One region of the Kitasatospora sp. NPDC002551 genome, then DNA from elsewhere that is predicted to be linked to it. Evidence: predicted binding sites of a transcription regulator. Region 1 holds the regulator's gene; the other holds the start of a gene.
What was found. Region 1 encodes HspR, which represses chaperone genes until heat shock. Its sites were predicted from a motif close to TTGAGNNNNNNNNNCTCAA; they were not measured.

Region 1 (9,873 bases):
CGATGTCCGGGTTGAGGGACAGCGCCTCGTCGACGCGCTCGGTGTTGATCCGCTTGCCGATGCGCTCCTCCATCCACATCCGCGCGCCGCCGGCGCCGCAGCAGAAGCCGCGCTCCTTGTGGCGGTGCATCTCCTGCTGGCGCAGCCCCGGGACCTTGTCCATGATCTCGCGCGGCGGGCTGTAGACCTTGTTGTGGCGGCCCAGGTAGCAGGGGTCGTGGTAGGTGATGAGGCCCTCGACCGGGTTGACCGGCACCAGCTTGCCCTCGTCGATGAGGTGCTGCAGCAGCTGGGTGTGGTGGATGACCTCGAAGTGGCCGCCGAGCTGCGGGTACTCGTTGGCGATGGTGTTGAAGCAGTGCGGGCAGGTCGCCACGATCCGCTTGACCGGGGCGTCCTCGAGCGCCGCGTTCAGGGTCTCGACGTTCTGCGCGCCGAGCATCTGGAAGAGGAACTCGTTGCCCAGGCGGCGGGCGGAGTCACCGGTGCAGGACTCCTCCTTGCCGAGGATCGCGAACTTCACGCCGGCGGTGTGCAGCAGCTCGGCGAAGGCCTTGGTGGTCTTCTTCGCGCGGTCCTCCAGGGCGCCGGCGCAGCCCACCCAGTACAGGTACTCGACCTCGGCGGGGTCGATGTCCTCGCCGATCACCGGCACCTCGATGCCGGTCTCCTTCTTGAGCTCCTTGACCCAGTCCAGACGGGCCTTGGTGGCCATGCCCCAGGGGTTGCCCTTGTTCTCCAGGTTCTTGAGCATGGTGCCGGCCTCGGTGGGGAACGAGGACTCGATCATCACCTGGTAGCGGCGCATGTCGACGATGTGGTCGATGTGCTCGATGTCGACGGGGCACTGCTCGACGCAGGCGCCGCAGGTGGTGCAGGACCACAGCACGTCGGGGTCGATGACGCCGTTCTCCTCGGCGGTGCCGACCAGCGGGCGCTCGGCCTCGGCCAGGGCGGCCGCGGGGACGTCCTTGAGCTGCTCGGCGGTGGCCTTCTCGGTGCCCTCCATGTCCTTGCCGCCGCCGGCGAGCAGGTAGGGGGCCTTGCCGAAGGCGTGCTCGCGCAGGCTCATGATCAGCAGCTTGGGCGACAGCGGCTTGCCGGTGTTCCAGGCCGGGCACTGCGACTGGCAGCGGCCGCACTCGGTGCAGGTGGAGAAGTCGAGGATGCCCTTCCAGGAGAAGTGCTCGACCTGGGAGACGCCGAAGACGGCGTCGTCGGCCGGGTCCTCGAAGTCGATCGGCTGCCCGCCGCTGGTCATCGGGCGCAGTTCGCCGAGCGCGGTGGAGCCGTCCTCCTCGCGCTTGAAGTAGATGTTGAAGAAGCCCAGGAAGCGGTGCCAGGCGACGCCCATGGAGGGGTTGATGCCGATGGTGATCGCCCAGGCGAAGGAGATGCTGATCTTCAGCATCGCGAAGAGGTAGACCAGGTTCTCCAGGGTGCCGTGGGACAGGCCGCGGAAGGCCACCACCAGCGGGTAGGAGATCAGGTACGTGGCCTCGTAGGAGCCGACGTTCTCCAGCGCGCCCTCCAGGCCGCGCAGGATCATGATGCACAGGCCGATGCCGAGGATCGTGTACTCGACGTAGAAGGCCTGCCAGGCGATCGAGCCGGCGAAGCGGGACTTGCGGCCCGCCCGGCCGGGCAGGCTCAGCAGGCGGATCACGATCAGCGTCGCGATGCCCAGCGTGGTGAGGGTGCCGACCAGCTCGGTGAACAGCTCGTACGGAAGCCAGCCGCCGAGCACCGGCAGCACGAACTCGGCGTCGAACAGCTGGAAGAAGGCGGTCAGCAGGGTCAGGCCCAGGGTGAAGAAGCCGACCGCGACGAACCAGTGGGCGATGCCGACGATCCCCCAGCGGTTCATCCGGGTGTGGCCGACGAACTCCACCGCCACGGTCTTCACCCGCTGCGCGGGCTGCCCGAAGCGGGTGGCGTCCGGCTGGCCGGTGCGCACCACCCGGTAGATGTACAGCGCCGCACGAGCGGCGAGCGCGGTGCCGACCACGAATGTGACCAGCGAGATGACGATCGCTGCTAGCTGCATCGGCTCTCCGTCTCCTGCGGCTTGCGTGTTACGGGTGTGCGGTGTCCCCGAGGGGCAGTGTACTCGTCGGTAACTTCCAGGGCCGACGGCCCGGACATTACCGTTCGCCAACACTTCTCCTGAAGATGCTCAAGGTATGGCGGCAGTCACGCGCGCGCACGCGCGGCCCGGCCGGCCCGTCGCATCCGGAGGAACGGCTCAGCAAAGTTGAGCGAACCGGACTCATCCCTGTTGACGGCACCTACTTGGTCAGGCATCCTTGAGCCCGTAAAGCTCAACTCTTCCGTGGAGGTATCTACGATGGCACGCGCGGTCGGCATCGACCTCGGCACGACGAACTCGGTCGTCAGCGTTCTGGAGGGTGGCGAGCCCACCGTCATCACGAACGCCGAGGGCGCGCGGACCACGCCGTCCGTCGTCGCCTTCGCGAAGAACGGCGAGGTGCTCGTCGGCGAGGTGGCCAAGCGCCAGGCGGTCACCAACGTCGACCGCACCATCCGCTCGGTCAAGCGCCACATGGGCACCAGCTGGAAGATCGGGCTGGACGGCAAGGACTTCAACCCGCAGCAGATCAGCGCCTTCGTGCTGCAGAAGCTGAAGCGGGACGCCGAGGCCTACCTGGGCGAGCAGGTCACCGACGCCGTCATCACCGTTCCGGCGTACTTCTCCGACTCCGAGCGCCAGGCCACCAAGGAGGCCGGTGAGATCGCGGGCCTCAACGTCCTGCGCATCGTCAACGAGCCGACCGCGGCCGCCCTGGCCTACGGCCTGGACAAGGACGACCAGACCATCCTGGTCTTCGACCTCGGCGGCGGCACCTTCGACGTCTCCCTGCTGGAGATCGGCGACGGGGTCGTCGAGGTGAAGGCCACCAACGGTGACAACCACCTCGGTGGTGACGACTGGGACCAGAAGATCGTCGACCACCTGGTCAAGGTCTTCCAGGCCGGCCACGGCGTGGACCTGTCCAAGGACAAGATGGCCCTGCAGCGTCTGCGCGAGGCCGCCGAGAAGGCCAAGATCGAGCTGTCCTCGTCCTCCGAGACCTCGATCAACCTGCCCTACATCACGGCCTCCGCCGAGGGCCCGCTGCACCTGGACGAGAAGCTCACCCGGGCCCAGTTCCAGCAGCTGACCTCCGACCTGCTGGAGCGCTGCAAGATCCCGTTCCACAACGTGATCAAGGACGCCGGCATCTCGCTCTCCGAGATCGACCACGTCGTCCTCGTCGGCGGCTCCACCCGCATGCCGGCCGTCGCCGAGCTCGTCCGCGAGCTGACCGGCGGCAAGGACGCCAACAAGGGCGTCAACCCGGACGAGGTCGTCGCCATCGGCGCCGCGCTCCAGGCCGGTGTCCTCAAGGGCGAGGTCAAGGACGTCCTGCTGCTCGACGTCACCCCGCTGTCCCTCGGCATCGAGACCAAGGGCGGCATCATGACCAAGCTGATCGAGCGCAACACCACGATCCCGACCAAGCGCTCGGAGATCTTCACCACGGCCGAGGACAACCAGCCGTCCGTGCAGATCCAGGTCTACCAGGGCGAGCGCGAGATCGCCGCGTACAACAAGAAGCTCGGCATGTTCGAGCTGACCGGCCTGCCGCCGGCCCCGCGCGGCCTGCCCCAGATCGAGGTCACCTTCGACATCGACGCCAACGGCATCATGCACGTCGGCGCGAAGGACCTCGGCACCGGCAAGGAGCAGAAGATGACCGTCACCGGCGGCTCCGCGCTGCCGAAGGACGACATCGAGCGCATGATGCGCGAGGCCGAGCAGTACGCGGAGGAGGACCACAAGCGCCGCGAGGCCGTGGAGACCCGCAACCAGGCCGAGCAGCTCGTCTACTCCACCGAGAAGTTCATCGCCGACAACGCCGACAAGCTGCCGGCCGACGTCAAGACCGAGGTCGAGACCGCCATCGGCGAGCTCAAGGAGGCCCTGAAGGGCGAGGACATCGCGAAGATCCGCGAGGCCTCGGAGAAGGTCTCCACCACCGCCCAGAAGCTCGGCCAGGCGCTGTACGCCAACGCCGACGCCGCCGGTGCGGCCGGTGCGGGCGCGGGTGCCCCCGGTGACGCCGGTGCCAAGGACGACGACGTCGTCGACGCCGAGATCGTGGACGACGAGAAGCCCAAGGGCGGTGCGGCATGACGGAGAAGCCGCAGGGTGCCCAGCCCGGCGACGACTCCGCCGCCGAGGAGGCCGTGATCAAGGCGGCCGAGGAGGCCGCCGCGGCCGGGGCCGAGGGCTCCGCCGCCTCCGGCACGGAGGCGCTGGCCGCGGCCAAGCGCGAGCTGGCCGAGCGCACCGGCGACCTCCAGCGCCTCCAGGCCGAGTACCAGAACTACCGCAAGCGGGTCGAGCGCGACCGGCTGACGGTCCGCGAGATCGCCGTCTCCAACATCCTGGAGTCGCTGATCCCGGTGCTGGACGACATCGGCCGCGCCCGCGACCACGGCGAGGTGACGGGCGGCTTCAAGTCCGTCGCGGAGTCGCTGGAGACGGTCGTCGCCAAGCTGGGCCTGCAGCAGTTCGGCAAGGAGGGCGAGCCCTTCGACCCGACCATGCACGAGGCACTGATGCACAGTTACTCCTCGGAGGTCACCGAGGACACCTGCGTCCAGATCCTCCAGCCCGGCTACCGGATCGGCGAGCGGATCATCCGCCCGGCGATGGTCGCGGTCGCGGAGCCCCAGCCGGGCACCCAGAGCACGTCCGGCCCGGACGCCGACCCGGCCAAGGGCGGGGACGGGAAGGACCAGGCCGACGGTGGCTCGGACAGCTGACCGGCGGTGACAGCTGACAACCCCCGCGCTGCGGAGTCGTACGCCGGCCAGTACGGCGGCCGGCTCCGCAGCGCGTTGTCGATCTGCCCGGGCACGGACCACCGTGTCCGGCGCGTTGACAGCACAGTGACGATGGACCTCGGGAGGTGGCGCCGGCCATGAGCGGCAAGGACTACGTGGAGAAGGACTACTACAAGGTCCTCGGCGTGCCCAAGGACGCCAGCGCCACGGAGATCAAGAAGACCTACCGCAAGCTGGCGCGCGAGTTCCACCCCGACGCCAACAAGGGCGACACCAAGGCCGAGGAACGCTTCAAGGACATCTCCGAGGCGTACGACGTCCTCTCCGACGAGAAGCGCCGCAAGGAGTACGACGAGGCCCGCAGCCTGTTCGCCAACGGCGGCTTCCGCCCGGGCGGCCCCGGCGGCACCGGCAGCTACAGCTTCGACTTCGGCGACCTCTTCAGCGGCAGCCAGGGCGGCGCCGGCGGCGGGATCGGCGACGTCTTCGGCGGCCTGTTCAACCGCGGCGGCCGGCAGGCCCAGCCGCGCCGCGGCGCCGACGTCGAGACCGAGGTGACGCTCTCCTTCGAGGAGGCCGTCGACGGTGCCACCGTCCCGCTGCGGATGACCAGTCAGGCCCCCTGCCGGCTCTGCAACGGCACCGGCGCCAAGTCCGGCACCACCCCGCGGGTCTGTCCGACCTGCGTCGGCTCCGGCACGGTCAGCCGCGGCCAGGGCGCCTTCGCGCTCTCCGAGCCCTGCCGGGACTGCCGCGGCCGCGGCATGATCGTCGACGACCCGTGCCCGGACTGCCACGGCAGCGGCCGCGCCAGCTCCGCCCGCACCATGCAGGTCCGGATCCCGGCCGGCGTCCAGGACGCCCAGCGGATCCGCCTCAAGGGCAAGGGCGCCCAGGGCGAGCGCGGCGGCCAGCCCGGCGACCTGTACGTCACCGTCCACGTCGACCCGCACCCGGTCTTCGGGCGCAAGGGCGACAACCTGACCGTGACCGTCCCGGTCACCTTCCCCGAGGCCGCGCTCGGCGGCACCATCGAGGTGCCGACCCTGAACGGACCGTCGGTGAAGCTCAAGCTGCCCCCGGGCAGTGCCAACGGCCTCACCCTGCGGGCCCGCGGCAAGGGCGCCACCCGCAAGGACGGCACCCGTGGCGACCTCCTGGTCACCATGGAGGTCGTGGTCCCCCAGCAGGTCACCGGCGACGCCCTGACCGCTCTGGAGCAGTACCGCGAGGCGACCGCCTCCGACGACCCGCGAGCCGCTCTCTTCCGGGCGGCGAAGGGAGCGTGACGACCAGATGACCCCCGACGACCCCATCGGCCCCGGCCTCGGCGACGGCCTCCCCGGTGGCGGCGGCCCCCGCCGCACCACCCGGCGGACCGCCCCGCAGCCCCAGTACGTGCTCACCGAGGAGACCCCGGTCTACGTGATCTCGGTGGCCGCCGAGCTCTCCGGCCTGCACCCGCAGACCCTCCGTCAGTACGACCGGCTCGGCCTGGTCAGCCCGGACCGCACCGCCGGCCGCGGCCGCCGCTACTCCGCGCGCGACATCCAGCAGCTGCGCGAGGTCCAGCGGCTCTCCCAGGACGAGGGCATCAACCTGGCCGGCATCAAGCGGATCATCGAGCTGGAGAACCAGGTCACCGCCCTCCAGTCGCGGATCGCCGAACTGGTCGACTCGCTGGAGGGCGCCGCCACCGCCCTGCAGCAGCGCGAGGCCACCATCCACGCCTCCTACCGCCGCGACCTCGTCCCCTACCAGCCGCCCACCCCGCACTCCAGCGCCCTCGTCGTCTGGCGCCCCAAGCGCTGACGGCCGGCCCGCCGCCGCGCACCGCTGCCGGTACCCGCCGTACAGCGGGTACCGGCAGTATCGTTCCAATGCGAAGGTTCAGCGAGCACGGAACCGGCCGAACACCGCGCGCCGGCCGGTACGGGGGCCGCGGCGCCTAGGATGCCCACGGCGGACCCGGTCCGCGCAGTTCACCCGGTCCAGCCAACGGCGAGGAGCCGCAGATGAGTGCCGGACAGAGGTCTGGAGCCGCCCCCGAGGAGGTACTGTCTCCCGAGGCCCGCGGCCTGTACCAGAAGGCCCTGCGCCACGACGGGCCGCTGTCGGACGAGCGGGGCTGCCCGCTGTCCCCGGAATCCGACCACGAACCGCTCCAGGAACTGCTGCGGCTCGGACTCCTCAATCCCGAGGTCGGCCCTCCGGGGACATTTGCCGTGAAAGACCCCCGGCAGCTCGCGGAATCGGCGTCGAACAACCTCCAGATGCAGGCCGCCGACCTTCTCCGCCGCTCCATTTCGCTGCACGCGACGCTTCAGGAACTCGGCCTCGAATACCAGGCCCACACCACCGGACCGGAACCCGGCGGATCAATTGAGTACGTCCAGGGCCGCGGCACGATAAACCAGCTCCTGGAAACGCTGTTGGAGAACGCCTCGCGCGAGATGCTGACCGCGCAGCCCGGCGGCGGACGGGCGGCCGACGCATTGCGGATCGCCATCGACCGGGACATGAGATTCGTTCAGCGCGGCGGCACCATCCGGACCCTTTACCAACCGGGTGCGCGCTATTCCAATCCGACGGTCGACTACGTCCGGGAAATCACCCAGGCCGGCTGCCAGGTGAGAACCATCGACGAGGCGTTTGCCAAGCTCATCGTGCTGGACCGCAAGGTCGCCGTGGTGACCGTGGGCGGCGAGGAGAATCGCGACCGGGCGGCCTTCATCCGGGACGAGGCCGTGATCAGCTACATCGTGCACGTGTTCAGCAGCCAGTGGGAGCGGGCCATCCCCTTCACCGGGAGCCACGAAATCCCCCGCCAGGTCGTTTCGAGCATGCGTCAGCAGATCATCCGCATGATGCTCCAGGGAGCCGGCCACAGAACGATCGCCCGCCGTCTCGGACTGAGCGAGCGCACGCTGGCCCGCCATATAGCCGAACTCCGCGAGGAACACGAAGTGGAGACGCTCTTCCAGTTGGGCTGGAAACTCGCGCAACTGGAAGAAGGACCGATGCTGCCCGATGCATCGGTCCTTCCTCTTGACGGCCCAAACTCCTACCAGTGACTGTCCATGTCGAGCATGGCAACCTGCCGCTGTTCGGCCCCCCAATGGGAGTCTTCAGCGGTGGCCGAGCCCACTCCAATGAGCATGGCGATGCCCAGGAGGAATGCAGAGACAGCAATACGGCGCGCCTTCAGCACAACATCACTCCTTTCAAGACAACTTACTGCGAGCATCGACTCATCGGGCGACGGTCGCACTAATGCGACCATATGATGACCCATGGAGGGCCTGCGTGTCACGCCCCAGTACACCCGCAGAAGCGCTGGAGAGGGCTGGCAGGAGCACGCCGTCGGCGTCTAGTCTCGCCCCGAACAAGCCCACCTGATGTGAGCACATCCAACGTACCGGCCCGTACGCTCAGAAGCGTGTCATCTGACTGCCTGGCAGTCAGATGCCAGCACGACGCTGTGGACGCCAAGACCCGTCTCATTGGACGATCAACCCGCCCGTCGCAATAACCTACGTTGATTGTTCAGGCAGGACGGAACAGCACCTCGGAGCAGCGGTGCCATGTCTTCTCGCCTGACCACCACTTCCCCGGAGTCGTCATGAGCGAGCCCTATCTGCGCGACCTCCCCACGCAGGCCCATGAGGGCCGGCGTGCACGCGTGTTCCTGGCCGCGCCGCTGATGCGGTTGACCGGGCCGGCGGACAGTGTGGTGACCCTCGCCAGCCGGACGCGGCTGACGACCCTGCGCACCACCCTCCTCCGCAGCGGCGCCGCCGTCTACAGCGCCCATCACAGTGACGCCTGGACCGTCGCCGGGCGCGCCCCCGAGCCCCGTGTGCCGTCCGACTTCCGCGCGCTCCAGTCCGCGGACCTGGTCTTCGCCTACGTCGGCGCGCCGCTCTCCGCCGGCGTGAGCCTGGAGCTCGGCTGGGCGTCGGCACTGCGCAAGCCGATCGTCCTGCTGGTCGACGAGGCCATCACCCACAACCCGCTGATCGCCACCATCGAGCAGGTCGCCCCCGTCCTGCCGCTGGTCTTCGACGACACCTGGTCCCAGGAGGCCCTCCACCACACCGTGGAGACCGCCCTCGACTGGGCCGGCATGGCGCTCTCCCTTCGCGAGGGCTTCTGGACCGCCCCCGGCGAGCAGTTCACCGTCCCCCGCCAGCAGCCCCCCGCCGTCGGCCCGTCCGGCTACTGGCCCACCGGAGCCGCGACCGGCTGACCCCCGTTCAGCCACGCCGCGGGACCCCGCGTCCACCGGTTCCCGGGTGACGGCCCAGCGCGGTCCCGGCCGGGCCGTCAGGAGCCCTTCCCGGGCCTCCCGGACCGGCCGGGTCATCCGCCGTCACGGCCGCCCCGCATCAGCCAGCCGAGCTGGAAGAGGGTCTGGGCGCCGTAGCGGTCCCGCAGCCGCGAGATGTGGGCGGCGACGGTGCGCTCGCTCAGGCCCAGGCGGGTGGCGACGGCGCGCTGGGTGAGGCCCCGGGCCAGCAGCCGGCCGACGCGTTCGGGGGCGCTGTGGGCGGGTCCCTGGCTGAGGACGGCGGACCAGTCGGTGGCGTCGGCGCGGGACCAGTCACGGTCGAAGGCGTTGACGATGAAGGCGATCGCGGCCGGGTCGGTGATGAACGCGGCGGTGCTGTGGTCGTCGCTGGCGGAAATGACCGCGACCGCGCGGTCGAAGACCATCAGCCGCTGGAAGGGCTCGTCCAGGATCCGGATCAGCGAACCGCGCCGGGTGACCTCCTCGGCGTAGGCGAGCGCGGGGGGCTCGGAGAACGCGACGGGCTGGTAGACGGTGCGCAGCGAGCAGCCGCGCTGGAGGAGCTGGACGTCCTGCTGGATGGCGATCTTGAGCGCGTCCGCCGGACGGGCGCCGGGCTGGGCGGTGAGGACCTCGGTACGGCAGTCGGCGACCAGCTGGGAGATCCGGTGCCGGATGTGGATGTGGCCCTCGATGTAGACCGCGCCGCCGGAGCGCTCCGGCGGGCG
Region 2 (9,873 bases), on a different contig from region 1:
TCCAGTCGCGGGTGGACCCGCCGGGACAGCTCGGCCACCCGGGCCCGGCCGCGCCGGAACAGCACGCCCACCTCGCGCTCCACCGCCAGCAGCGGGTCCTCGTCCTGACCCTGACCGGGGCCTTCGTTCGGCGTACTCACCGCGCAAGTATCCCGCAGCACATTCGGACCGCCCCCGGCGCGGGAGAAACCTCCGCGAAACTAGTTCATGCTATTAAGTACCCGGTTTCCCCCGATACGCAAGGAGATGTGCATGACCGCCCCAGGGCAGCAGGAACCAGAGCCCGCCGAGGCACCGGAGCACGCGTCCGAGCCGGCGCCGAGGAAGGGCTTCGCGGCCGAACTGAAGGGAGCGGTCACCCCGCGTGCGGCGTTGCTGGTGATCGGCGTGCTGCTCCTCCAGCTGGGCTTCGTCACCTCCTACGTGGGCGCGCTGCACCAGCCGAAGCCGCACGAGCTGTCGATCGCGGTGGTCGCCCCGCCGCAGGTCGCCCCCAAGCTGGTCCAGGGTCTGGAGTCGATCCCGGACGAGGCCGTGAAGGCCTCCACCGCGCCGGACGCGGAGAGCGCCACCGAGCAGATCAAGGACCAGAAGATCTACGCCGCGCTGGTGGTGAACCCGGCCTCCACCGAGGACGTGTTGCTGGTCGCCAACGCGCGCGGGCCGTCCGCCGCCCGGGCCGCCGAGACCATCGTCACCGGACTGGAGAAGAGCCAGGGCCGCACCGTCGTGGTCCAGGACGTGGTGCCGCTCGCCCAGGGCGACGCCAACGGGCTCTCCTCCTTCTACCTGGTGATCGGCTGGTGCGTCGGCGGCTACCTGGTCGCCTCGATCCTCGGCGTCAGCGCCGGTGCCAAGCCGGCCAACGCCAACCGGGCGCTGATCCGGCTCGGCACCCTGGCGCTGTACTCGGTCGCGGCCGGCATCGGCGGCGCGCTCATCGTGCAGACGATCCTGGACGCGCTGCCCGGCTCGTTCTGGGCGATGTCCGCCCTCGGCGCGCTGGTGGTCTTCGCGGTCGGCGCCTTCACCATGGCCCTGCAGTGCCTGTTCGACATCATCGGCATCGGCATCGCGGTGCTGATCTTCGTGGTGCTCGGCAACCCGAGCGCCGGCGGTGTCTTCCCGCCGCCGATGATGCCGCCGTTCTGGCGGGCGATCGGGGCCTGGTTCCCGAACGGCGCCGGCACCGACGCGGCCCGCTCGATCGCCTACTTCGACGGCACCAACCTGACCCAGCCGCTGCTGGTCCTGCTGGTCTGGGCGCTGGTCGGCGTCGGCGTCACCTTCGCCGCCGTCCTCAACCGGCCCTCGCACGTGGCCCGCGAGCTGGTCAAGAGCTGAGGCGCCGGAAGAGCCGGGGCGCCGGAAGAGCCGAGGCCTCGGGAAGCCCGGGGCGGCTGGAGGCGGGGCTCAGACCGCCTCCAGCCGCCCCGGGTCCGCGAGCAGCGAGCGGACCACGCCGACCGCGGCCCCCAGCAGCGGGCCGCGGCGGCCCAGCCGGGAGACCGTCAGCCGCTCGCCCGACCAGGGGCGGACGGTCACCCGGGCGGCCAGCTCGGCCCGCATCGCGGGCAGCAGCCAGGGCGCCAGCTGGGCGTAGCCGCCGCCCAGCAGCACCTCGGCCGGGTCCAGCAGGTTGACCGCGCCGGCCGCGGCGATGCCCAGCGCGGTACCGGCGCCGTCCAGCGCCCTCAGCACCTCCCGGTCCCCCGCCTCGGCCCGTTCGGCGAGCAGCGCCACCCAGTCGCCGCGCACGCCCTCCAGCCCGGCGGCGCGCAGCACCGCCGCCTCCCCCGCGTACTGCTCCAGGCAGCCGTGCGCCCCGCACGCGCAGCGCGGCCCCTCCGGGTGCACCGGGACGTGGCCCAGCTCGCCCGCGTAGCCGTGCGCGCCGCGCAGCAGCCGGCCGTCGACGACGATCGCCGAGCCGATCCCGGCCTCGGCCGAGACGTGCAGGAAGTGCTCCGGCCCGTCGCCGAGCCACAGCTCGGCGAGCCCGCCGAGGTTGGCCTCGTTGTCGGCCCGCACCGGCAGCGCGGCCAGGTCCGAGGCGTGGGCCGCGCGCAGCGCGAGCCGCATCTCGGCGGCGGCCCCGACGTCCCGCCAGCCCAGGTTGGCGGCCCGCTGGAGCAGCGCGCCGTCGGCCGCGACCAGTCCGGGCACGGCCAGCGCCAGCCCGGCCGGGCGCAGTCCGGCGTCGGCGGCGGCCCGGCGGAGCAGTTCGGCGAGGTCGGCCATGACGGCGGCGGGCTCCCGGCCCCGGTTGCGGATCTCCTGGCGGCGCCAGGAGCGGACCTCGCCGCGCAGGTCGACCACGCAGGCGCCCAGGTGCTCCACCCCGATCTCGGCGCCGAGGCCGGCCGGGCCGTCCCGGTTGAGCCCGAGCGCCGTGCCGGGCCGGCCGACCTTGCCGCTGGGGGCGGCCGGGCCCTCCTCAACCACCAGTCCGGCCGCGATCAGCTCCTCGGCGAGCGAGGAGACGGCGGCCCTGGTCAGCCCGGTCTCGGCGGCCACCTCGGCGCGCGAGCGCGGGGTGCGGGCGATGACCCGCAGCACCAGCGCCAGGTTGGCCCGGCGCATCCCCTGCTGGCTCGCCGGCCCGCCCACCAGGGGGCCCTCCGCCTCACGCATCGCCCTCACCCGCCCCGGCTTCCGCCGCCCGCAGCCGCGTGCCCTCCCCCACCCCGGCCACGGACTGCTCCACCCGGGTGAACACCCAGCGCTGCATGGCCCAGAAGCGGAACAGCATCGCCACGAAGGTGCCCAGCACCATCCCGCTCAGGAAGTCGGCGACCTCCTGGGCGAGCGGGCCGACCCTCGGCTCGCGCAGGTCGAGCAGGTAGCGCGAGACGATCAGCGGCAGGTCGTTGACGGCCACGGCGACGGCGCTCACCAGCAGGAACAGCAGCGGTTCGCGCCGCCGCCAGGAGGAGCGGAAGCTCCACCGCCGGTTGAGCAGGTAGGAGACGGCGGTGCCGACCACCGTCGCCACGGTGAGCGCCACCACCGGTTTGCGCTCCAGCACGGTGAGCCGCAGCGCGTAGTTGATCAGCAGCGTCAGGGCGAAGCAGCCGCTGCCGACCAGCAGGAACTTCACCAGCCTGCGGTGCCGGACCAGGAGGGGGCGCACCCGCTCCGGCACCCGGGCCAGCACGCGCTGGGTCAAGGACGGCACCCTCGCAGTCTGGCACGCGCACCGCGGCCCGTCCCGTCCGGCGGACCACCGGACGGGACGGGCGCGGCGGGCGGCGGGCCGGGGCCGTCAGGCCGCCGCCACCAGCACGGCGGCCGGCTCCAGGGCCAGCTCCAGCACCTCCCGGACGTCCGCGACCGGGTGGACGGTCAGCCGCTCCAGCACCTCGGCGGGCACGTCGTCCAGGTCGGCCTCGTTCCGCTTGGGCACGATCACCGTGGTGATCCCGGCGCGGTCGGCGGCGAGCAGCTTCTGCTTCACCCCTCCGATCGGCAGCACCCGCCCGGTCAGCGACACCTCACCGGTCATCGCCACGTCCGGGCGCACCTTGCGCCCGGAGAGCAGCGAGGCCAGCGCCGTGGTCATGGTGATGCCGGCGCTCGGGCCGTCCTTGGGGATGGCTCCGGCCGGGATGTGCAGGTGCACGCCGCGGTCGCGCAGCGAGGTGACCGGCAGCTCCAGCTCGGCGCCGCGCGAGCGCAGGTAGGAGAGCGCGATGTGCGCGGACTCCTTCATGACGTCGCCCAGCTGGCCGGTCAGGGTCAGCCCGGTGCCGCCGGTCTCGGCGTCGGCGAGCGAGGCCTCGATGTAGAGGACGTCGCCGCCCGCCCCGGTGACCGCCAGGCCGGTGGCCACGCCGGGCACCGCCGTGCGCCGCTCGGCGGGCTCCTGGGCCGCCTCGGGGACGTGGTGCGGCCTGCCGATCAGGGCGCGCAGGTCGTCGGCGCCGATCGCGGCGGGCAGCTCGCGCTCGCCCAGCTCGTTCTGCGCGGCGACCTTGCGCAGCACCCGGGCGATGGCCCGTTCCAGGTTCCGCACGCCGGCCTCGCGGGTGTACTCGCCGGCGAGCCTGCGCAGCGCCGGCTCGTCGACCGCGACCTCCTCGTCCTTGAGTCCGGCCCGCTCCAGCTGGCGCGGGAGCAGGTGGTCGCGGGCGATGACGACCTTCTCGTCCTCGGTGTAGCCGTCCAGGCGGACCAGCTCCATCCGGTCGAGCAGCGGCTCGGGGATGGCCTCCAGCACGTTGGCGGTGGCGAGGAAGACCACGTCGGAGAGGTCCAGCTCGACCTCCAGGTAGTGGTCGCGGAAGGTGTGGTTCTGCGCCGGGTCGAGCACCTCCAGCAGGGCGGCGGCCGGGTCGCCCCGGTAGTCGGAGCCGACCTTGTCGATCTCGTCGAGCAGGACGACCGGGTTCATCGAGCCGGCCTCCTTGATCGCCCGGACCAGGCGGCCGGGCAGCGCGCCGACGTAGGTGCGCCGGTGGCCGCGGATCTCCGCCTCGTCCCGGACGCCGCCGAGCGCGACCCGGACGAACGTGCGGCCCATGGCGCGGGCCACCGACTCGCCGAGCGAGGTCTTGCCGACGCCGGGCGGGCCGACCAGGGCCAGCACCGCGCCTCCGCGGCGGCCGCCGACCAGCCCGAGCCCCTGGTCGGAGCGGCGCTTGCGGACGGCCAGGTACTCGACGATGCGCTCCTTCACGTCGGCCAGGCCGGCGTGGTCGGCGTCCAGCACCGCGCGGGCGCCGGCGATGTCGTAGGAGTCCTCGGTGCGCTCGTTCCAGGGCAGCTCCAGGACGGTGTCCAGCCAGGTGCGGATCCACGAGCCCTCGGGCGACTGCTCGCTGGAGCGCTCCAGCTTGTCGACCTCCTTGAGCGCGGCCTCGCGGACCTTCTCGGGCAGGTCGGCGGCCTCCACCCGGGCGCGGTAGTCCTCCTCCTCGTCGGCCGGCTCGCCGTTCAGCTCGGCCAGCTCCTTGCGGACGGCCTCCAGCTGGCGGCGGAGCAGGAACTCCTTCTGCTGCTTGGCGACGCCCTCCTCGACGTCCTTGCGGATGGTGTCGTTGACCTCCTCCTCGGCGAGGTGGTCGCGGAGCAGGCCGAGCGCGTACTCCAGTCGCGCGACCTGGTCGGCCTCCAGCAGGACCTTGAGCTTCTGCTCGGGGGTGATGAAGGGCGCGTAGCCGATGTTGTCGGCGAGCTCGCCGACGCCCTCGATGGCGGCCACCCGATCGACGACCTGCCAGGCGCCGCGCTTGCGCAGCCACTGGGTGGACAGGCTCTTGTACTCCTTGACCAGCTCGGCGGCGCGCCCGGCCACCGGGGTGCCGGCCGAGGACTCCCGGAACGGCGTGGTCTCCACCCAGAGCGCGGCGCCCGGTCCGGTGGTGCCGACGCCGATCCGCACCCGGCGCACCGCGCGGACCAGCGCGGCCGGCTGCCCGATCGCGTTGGGGCCGTCGGCCAGCCGGCCGACCTGCTCGACGGTGGCGAGGGTGCCGACCGCCGCGTACGAGCCGTCCACCCGCGGGACCAGCAGGACCTGCGGCTTCCCGGTGCTGCCGGTGGCGGCGGCGCGCGCGGCCTCGACGGCGGCGCGGACCTCGGTGTCCTTCAGGTCCAGCGGAACGACCATGCCCGGCAGGACGACCTCGTCGTCGAGCGGCAGCACGGGCAGGGTGAGCGGTGTGGACGTCGATGCCATGATCTCTCCCCAGTCAGCGAACTTGAGTCGACCTGACTAAGGCCTGGCGCCCGCCGGTTGTTCCCCGCACTTCGTTCGCCATGAGCGAACGCGAAACCGGCCCTGGTGGCACCGTCAAAAACGGCGGCCCGGGACGGCTCGGAAGCGGTCCAGCACCGCGGCCCGGCCCGGCGAGGGCGCGGGCGCGGAGGCGGGCGCGGAAGCCGGGCGGGGGCGCTCGCCGGCCGTCCCGAGCCGGGTGCGGTGCGGCCGGTACCCGTCCCAGCGGCGCAGCCACCGCCACAGCACCACTCCGGCCAGCAGTGCCACCGGGTGGCCGACCCCGGTCACCAGGTCCCGGTCGGCGGCGATCTGCTCGGCGATCAGCGCGACGGCCAGCCCCAGCACGACCGTCCGCCCCGCCGGGCGCAGCAGCCCGGCCAGCGCGCCGAGGCTGGCCAGCACGCCGTAGCTGACGCCGATGTCCAGGTAGTCCATCGCGGCCGGCTCCAGGTGCCCGCTCTCCACCGCGACGATCACCACGCCCTGGGAGAGCAGGGTGGCGCCGATGTGCCCGGCGGCGAAGACGGCGGCCGCCCGGCCCGGGCCGACCCGGCGCTCCAGCGGCGCGACGGTGAGCGCGAAGGCCCACAGGTAGGGCACCCAGTCCGCGCCGGCCACCCAGAAGCCGCTCAGCAGCAGGGCGCGCAGCGGGTGCCGCAAGAGGTTGTGCCCGTCCGAGCTGGACGCCTCCTGGAGCCGGAGCACCAGGTCCGGGTCGGCGAGCTGGGCGAAGGTGGCGGTGGCCCCGACCACGGCGAGGTAGCCGAGCGCGAAGGGGTTGCGCCGCGGGGTCGGCACCCGGGCCAGCAGCCAGTCGACCGCCCCGGCCCGCAGGCCGTGCCGGAGCATCCCGTACGGCGGCACGCCACGCCCGGCGCGCACCTGTCGCTCCGTCACGTCGCCTCCGCTCCACCGTCCGCAGCCGTCGCCCCCGCGCGTGTCCAACGTACCGGCGCGTACCGGAAATCCCACCCCCCGCGATTTGTCGTGGTCACGGTACGGCCGGCGCCTGGGAGCGGGCTGGGAGAACGCTGAACGGGGCCGGTCCGCCGGACGGCCGCATTGGTCCAGACCATCTCCCCCCACCCGGGGGCCCGTCCCCGCTGACCGGCGGCTTGGCGTCAACTGATGTGCATACGTACCGTTACGGAGTGAAAAAACGCCGGGTAAGGTATCGGCCCGTGCCCACTTCCGAGTGGGCCCGACAGTCGGCCCGGCAAACCGGCCCGCGGGCCGGAAATGCCCGGTCCACCTGCCGGGAAACACCCGCTGTCCGTACGCTGCGAGGTGTGCGGGAGAAGTGAGCGGCGCGTGCGCCCTCGCCGATCCCTCGCACGCGACGGGACGGCGGACCCGGCACAGTCCACGACGGAACAAGACTACGAGCGGAGCCTTCGCCATCCCCACAGATGGCCGGCCCGCAGCCCTGGGGGCGGTGGCGTGACCGTGACAGAAATTCAGCAGGACAACCAGAACGCCGGCGGCACGGTGAGCAGTCAGCGCAGAGTGCTGGTGGTCGAGGACGAGCCCACGATCGCCGAGTCCATCGCGGCCCGGCTGGGCGCGGAGGGCTTCAAGGTCGCCGTGGCCCACGACGGCCCGGGCGCCGTCGACGGCTTCCACACCTGGCAGCCCGACCTCGTCGTCCTCGACATCATGCTGCCCGGCTTCGACGGCCTGGAGGTGTGCCGCCGGATCCAGGCCCAGCGCCCGGTGCCGGTCCTGATGCTCACCGCGCGGGACGACGAGACGGACCTGCTGGTCGGCCTCGGCGTCGGCGCCGACGACTACATGACCAAGCCCTTCTCGATGCGCGAACTGGCCGCCCGGGTCAACGTGCTGCTGCGCCGCGTCGAGCGCGCCCAGCAGGCCGCCCGCACGCCCGCGCTCGGCAGCCTGCGCTTCGGCGAACTGGAGATCGACCACGTCCAGCGCCGGGTCCGGCTGGCCTCGGGCGACGTCCACCTGACGCCGACCGAGTTCGACCTGCTCGCCTGCCTGGCCGCCCAGCCGCGCGCCGTGCTCACCCGCGAGCAGCTGCTGGCCGAGGTCTGGGACTGGACGGACGCGTCCGGCACCCGCACCGTCGACAGCCACGTCAAGGCGCTGCGCCGGAAGATCGGCGCCAGCTGGATCCGCACCGTGCACGGCGTCGGATACGCACTGGAGGCCCCGCTCTCGTAGCGCTCGCCTCCGGACACCGGGCCGCCGGGGGGCCCGTGTCCCGGACCGCCGTGCGCACCCACGCGGGGGATCACAGGGGACCAATGACCTTTCCACAGCAACGCAACGGAGACCTCGACGGCAGCCGGCCGCCCACCCTGGCCGCCCGCGCCGCGAAACGGGTCTGGGCCGACATCCGGCCGCTCGACCCGGTCCGCTCGATCAAGGGCAAGCTCGCCCTCCTGGTGATCGTGTCGGTCTTCCTGGCCACCGGCATGGTGGTCGTGGCGATCCGGTCCGAGACCCAGATCCGGATCATCATGATCTTCTCGATGATCGCCTCGCTGCTCTTCATGCAGTTCCTCGCGCACGGGCTGACCGCCCCGCTGCGCGACATGACCGCCGCCGCCCGCGCGATGGCCTCCGGCGACTACAGCCGCCGGGTGGAGGTGAACTCGCGCGACGAGATCGGCGAGCTGGCCGCCACCTTCAACCAGATGGCGGCCGACCTGGAGGCCGCCGACCGGCACCGCCGCGAACTGGTCGCCAACGTCTCGCACGAGCTGCGCACGCCGATCGCCGCGCTGCGCGCCGTGCTGGAGAACGTGGTCGACGGCGTCGTCCAGCCGAACCCGGCGACCCTGGGTGCCGCGCTGGAGCAGACCGAGCGGCTCGGCCGGCTGGTCACCCACCTGCTCGACCTCTCCAAGATCGACGACGGCGTGGTCGCCCTGGACGCCCGCCCCTTCGAGGTGCGCGAGTTCCTGGACGGCGTGCTGCGCGGGGTCACCGTGGACGGCGCGACGGCGGGCGGCGCGTTCTCCCGGCGCGGCGACGTCCGGCTCGCGCTGGAGGTGAGCCCGGTGGGCCTGACCGGCGTCGCCGACTCGGAACGGCTCCACCAGGTGGTCGCCAACCTGGTCGACAACGCCTGCAAGCACTCCCCGCCCGGCGGCACCGTGACGGTGCGCGCCCGGCCCGGCGAGGGGCCGGGCGCGCTGCTGCTGGAGGTCGAGGACGAGGGTCCCGGCATCCCCGCGGCGGACCGGACCAGGGTCTTCGAACGGTTCGGCCGCAGCGGCACCGCGACCGCCGCCGGACCGGGCGCGGACGGCGGGACCGGCCTGGGCCTGGCCATCGCCCGCTGGGCGGTGGACCTGCACGGCGGGCGGATCGAGGTCGCCGAGGCCGCCCGCGGCTGCCGGATCGAGGTCCGGCTGCCCGGCCCGCGCTGACCGGGCCCCGGGCGAAGCGGACGAATGTCACAGATCCGACACAGAGCCGCCCCCGGGGCCCAAACCCTCCTTTGTCCTATTTTGTCTGTATTTGGTGGGCGATCAGAACCGGTCGGTTCCCCTCCGGCACGGCTTTCTAACGCACATTTTCAGCCAAACCGCAGGTCAGGACTGTGATCTGGGCGACGCCTGCCCCCCGGGGACTGCGCGATCACTGGTCGGAGGCGTAGCCTTAATCCCCGCTGTCCAAACATCCCAAAAGGAAGCGGAAGAGGGCGGTTGCCGCCGTGTCGCCACAGTCCCCTGAACACCCCAACAGCTCGGCAAGTTCCACTGGCTTCGGCCCCAATGAGTGGCTCGTCGACGAGATCTACCAGCAGTACCTCCAGGACCCGAACTCGGTCGACCGAGCCTGGTGGGACTTTTTCGCCGACTACAAGCCCGGTACCGAGGTGACCCCAGTGACCCAGGCCGCGACCCAGGCCGGCGCTACGCCGACCCCCGCCGCCGCCCCCGCGCCCGCCGCCGCGCCGGCCGTTCAGGCCCCCGCCGCTCCGGCCGCTCCCGCGCCGGTGCAGCCGGCCGCGGCCCCGGCTCCCGCGCCGCTCGCCGCCGCCCCCGCCGCTCCGCCGGCCCCCAAGGCCGCCGCCCCGGCGCCGACGCCCGCCCCCGCGGCCGCCGGCCCCGAGCTGGTCCAGCTGCGCGGCCCGGCCAAGGCCGTCGCGACCAACATGGACGCCTCGCTGGAGGTGC

Region 2: lon (endopeptidase La) is a predicted target of HspR. The motif match lies at 5,703-5,721, and genes of this name have one in related genera.

What each region holds. Positions count from the first base shown of each region.
Region 1 covers NZ_JBEOWI010000001.1:525,162-535,034, forward strand. The annotation lists gene ABT093_RS02350 ((Fe-S)-binding protein) at 1-2,047, opposite strand, end outside; gene dnaK (molecular chaperone DnaK) at 2,348-4,198, shown strand; gene grpE (nucleotide exchange factor GrpE) at 4,195-4,833, shown strand; gene dnaJ (molecular chaperone DnaJ) at 4,992-6,143, shown strand; gene ABT093_RS02370 (heat shock protein transcriptional repressor HspR) at 6,151-6,666, shown strand; gene ABT093_RS02375 (helix-turn-helix domain-containing protein) at 6,870-7,928, shown strand; gene ABT093_RS02380 (hypothetical protein) at 7,919-8,065, opposite strand; gene ABT093_RS02385 (hypothetical protein) at 8,477-9,103, shown strand; gene ABT093_RS02390 (LuxR C-terminal-related transcriptional regulator) at 9,217-9,873, opposite strand, start outside.
Region 2 covers NZ_JBEOWI010000008.1:141,064-150,936, forward strand. The annotation lists gene ABT093_RS10900 (MarR family winged helix-turn-helix transcriptional regulator) at 1-140, opposite strand, end outside; gene ABT093_RS10905 (ABC transporter permease) at 253-1,344, shown strand; gene ABT093_RS10910 (ROK family protein) at 1,414-2,634, opposite strand; gene ABT093_RS10915 (GtrA family protein) at 2,627-3,178, opposite strand; gene lon (endopeptidase La) at 3,266-5,680, opposite strand; gene ABT093_RS10925 (rhomboid-like protein) at 5,795-6,619, opposite strand; gene ABT093_RS10930 (response regulator transcription factor) at 7,169-7,906, shown strand; gene ABT093_RS10935 (HAMP domain-containing sensor histidine kinase) at 7,990-9,120, shown strand; gene ABT093_RS10940 (multifunctional oxoglutarate decarboxylase/oxoglutarate dehydrogenase thiamine pyrophosphate-binding subunit/dihydrolipoyllysine-residue succinyltransferase subunit) at 9,408-9,873, shown strand, end outside.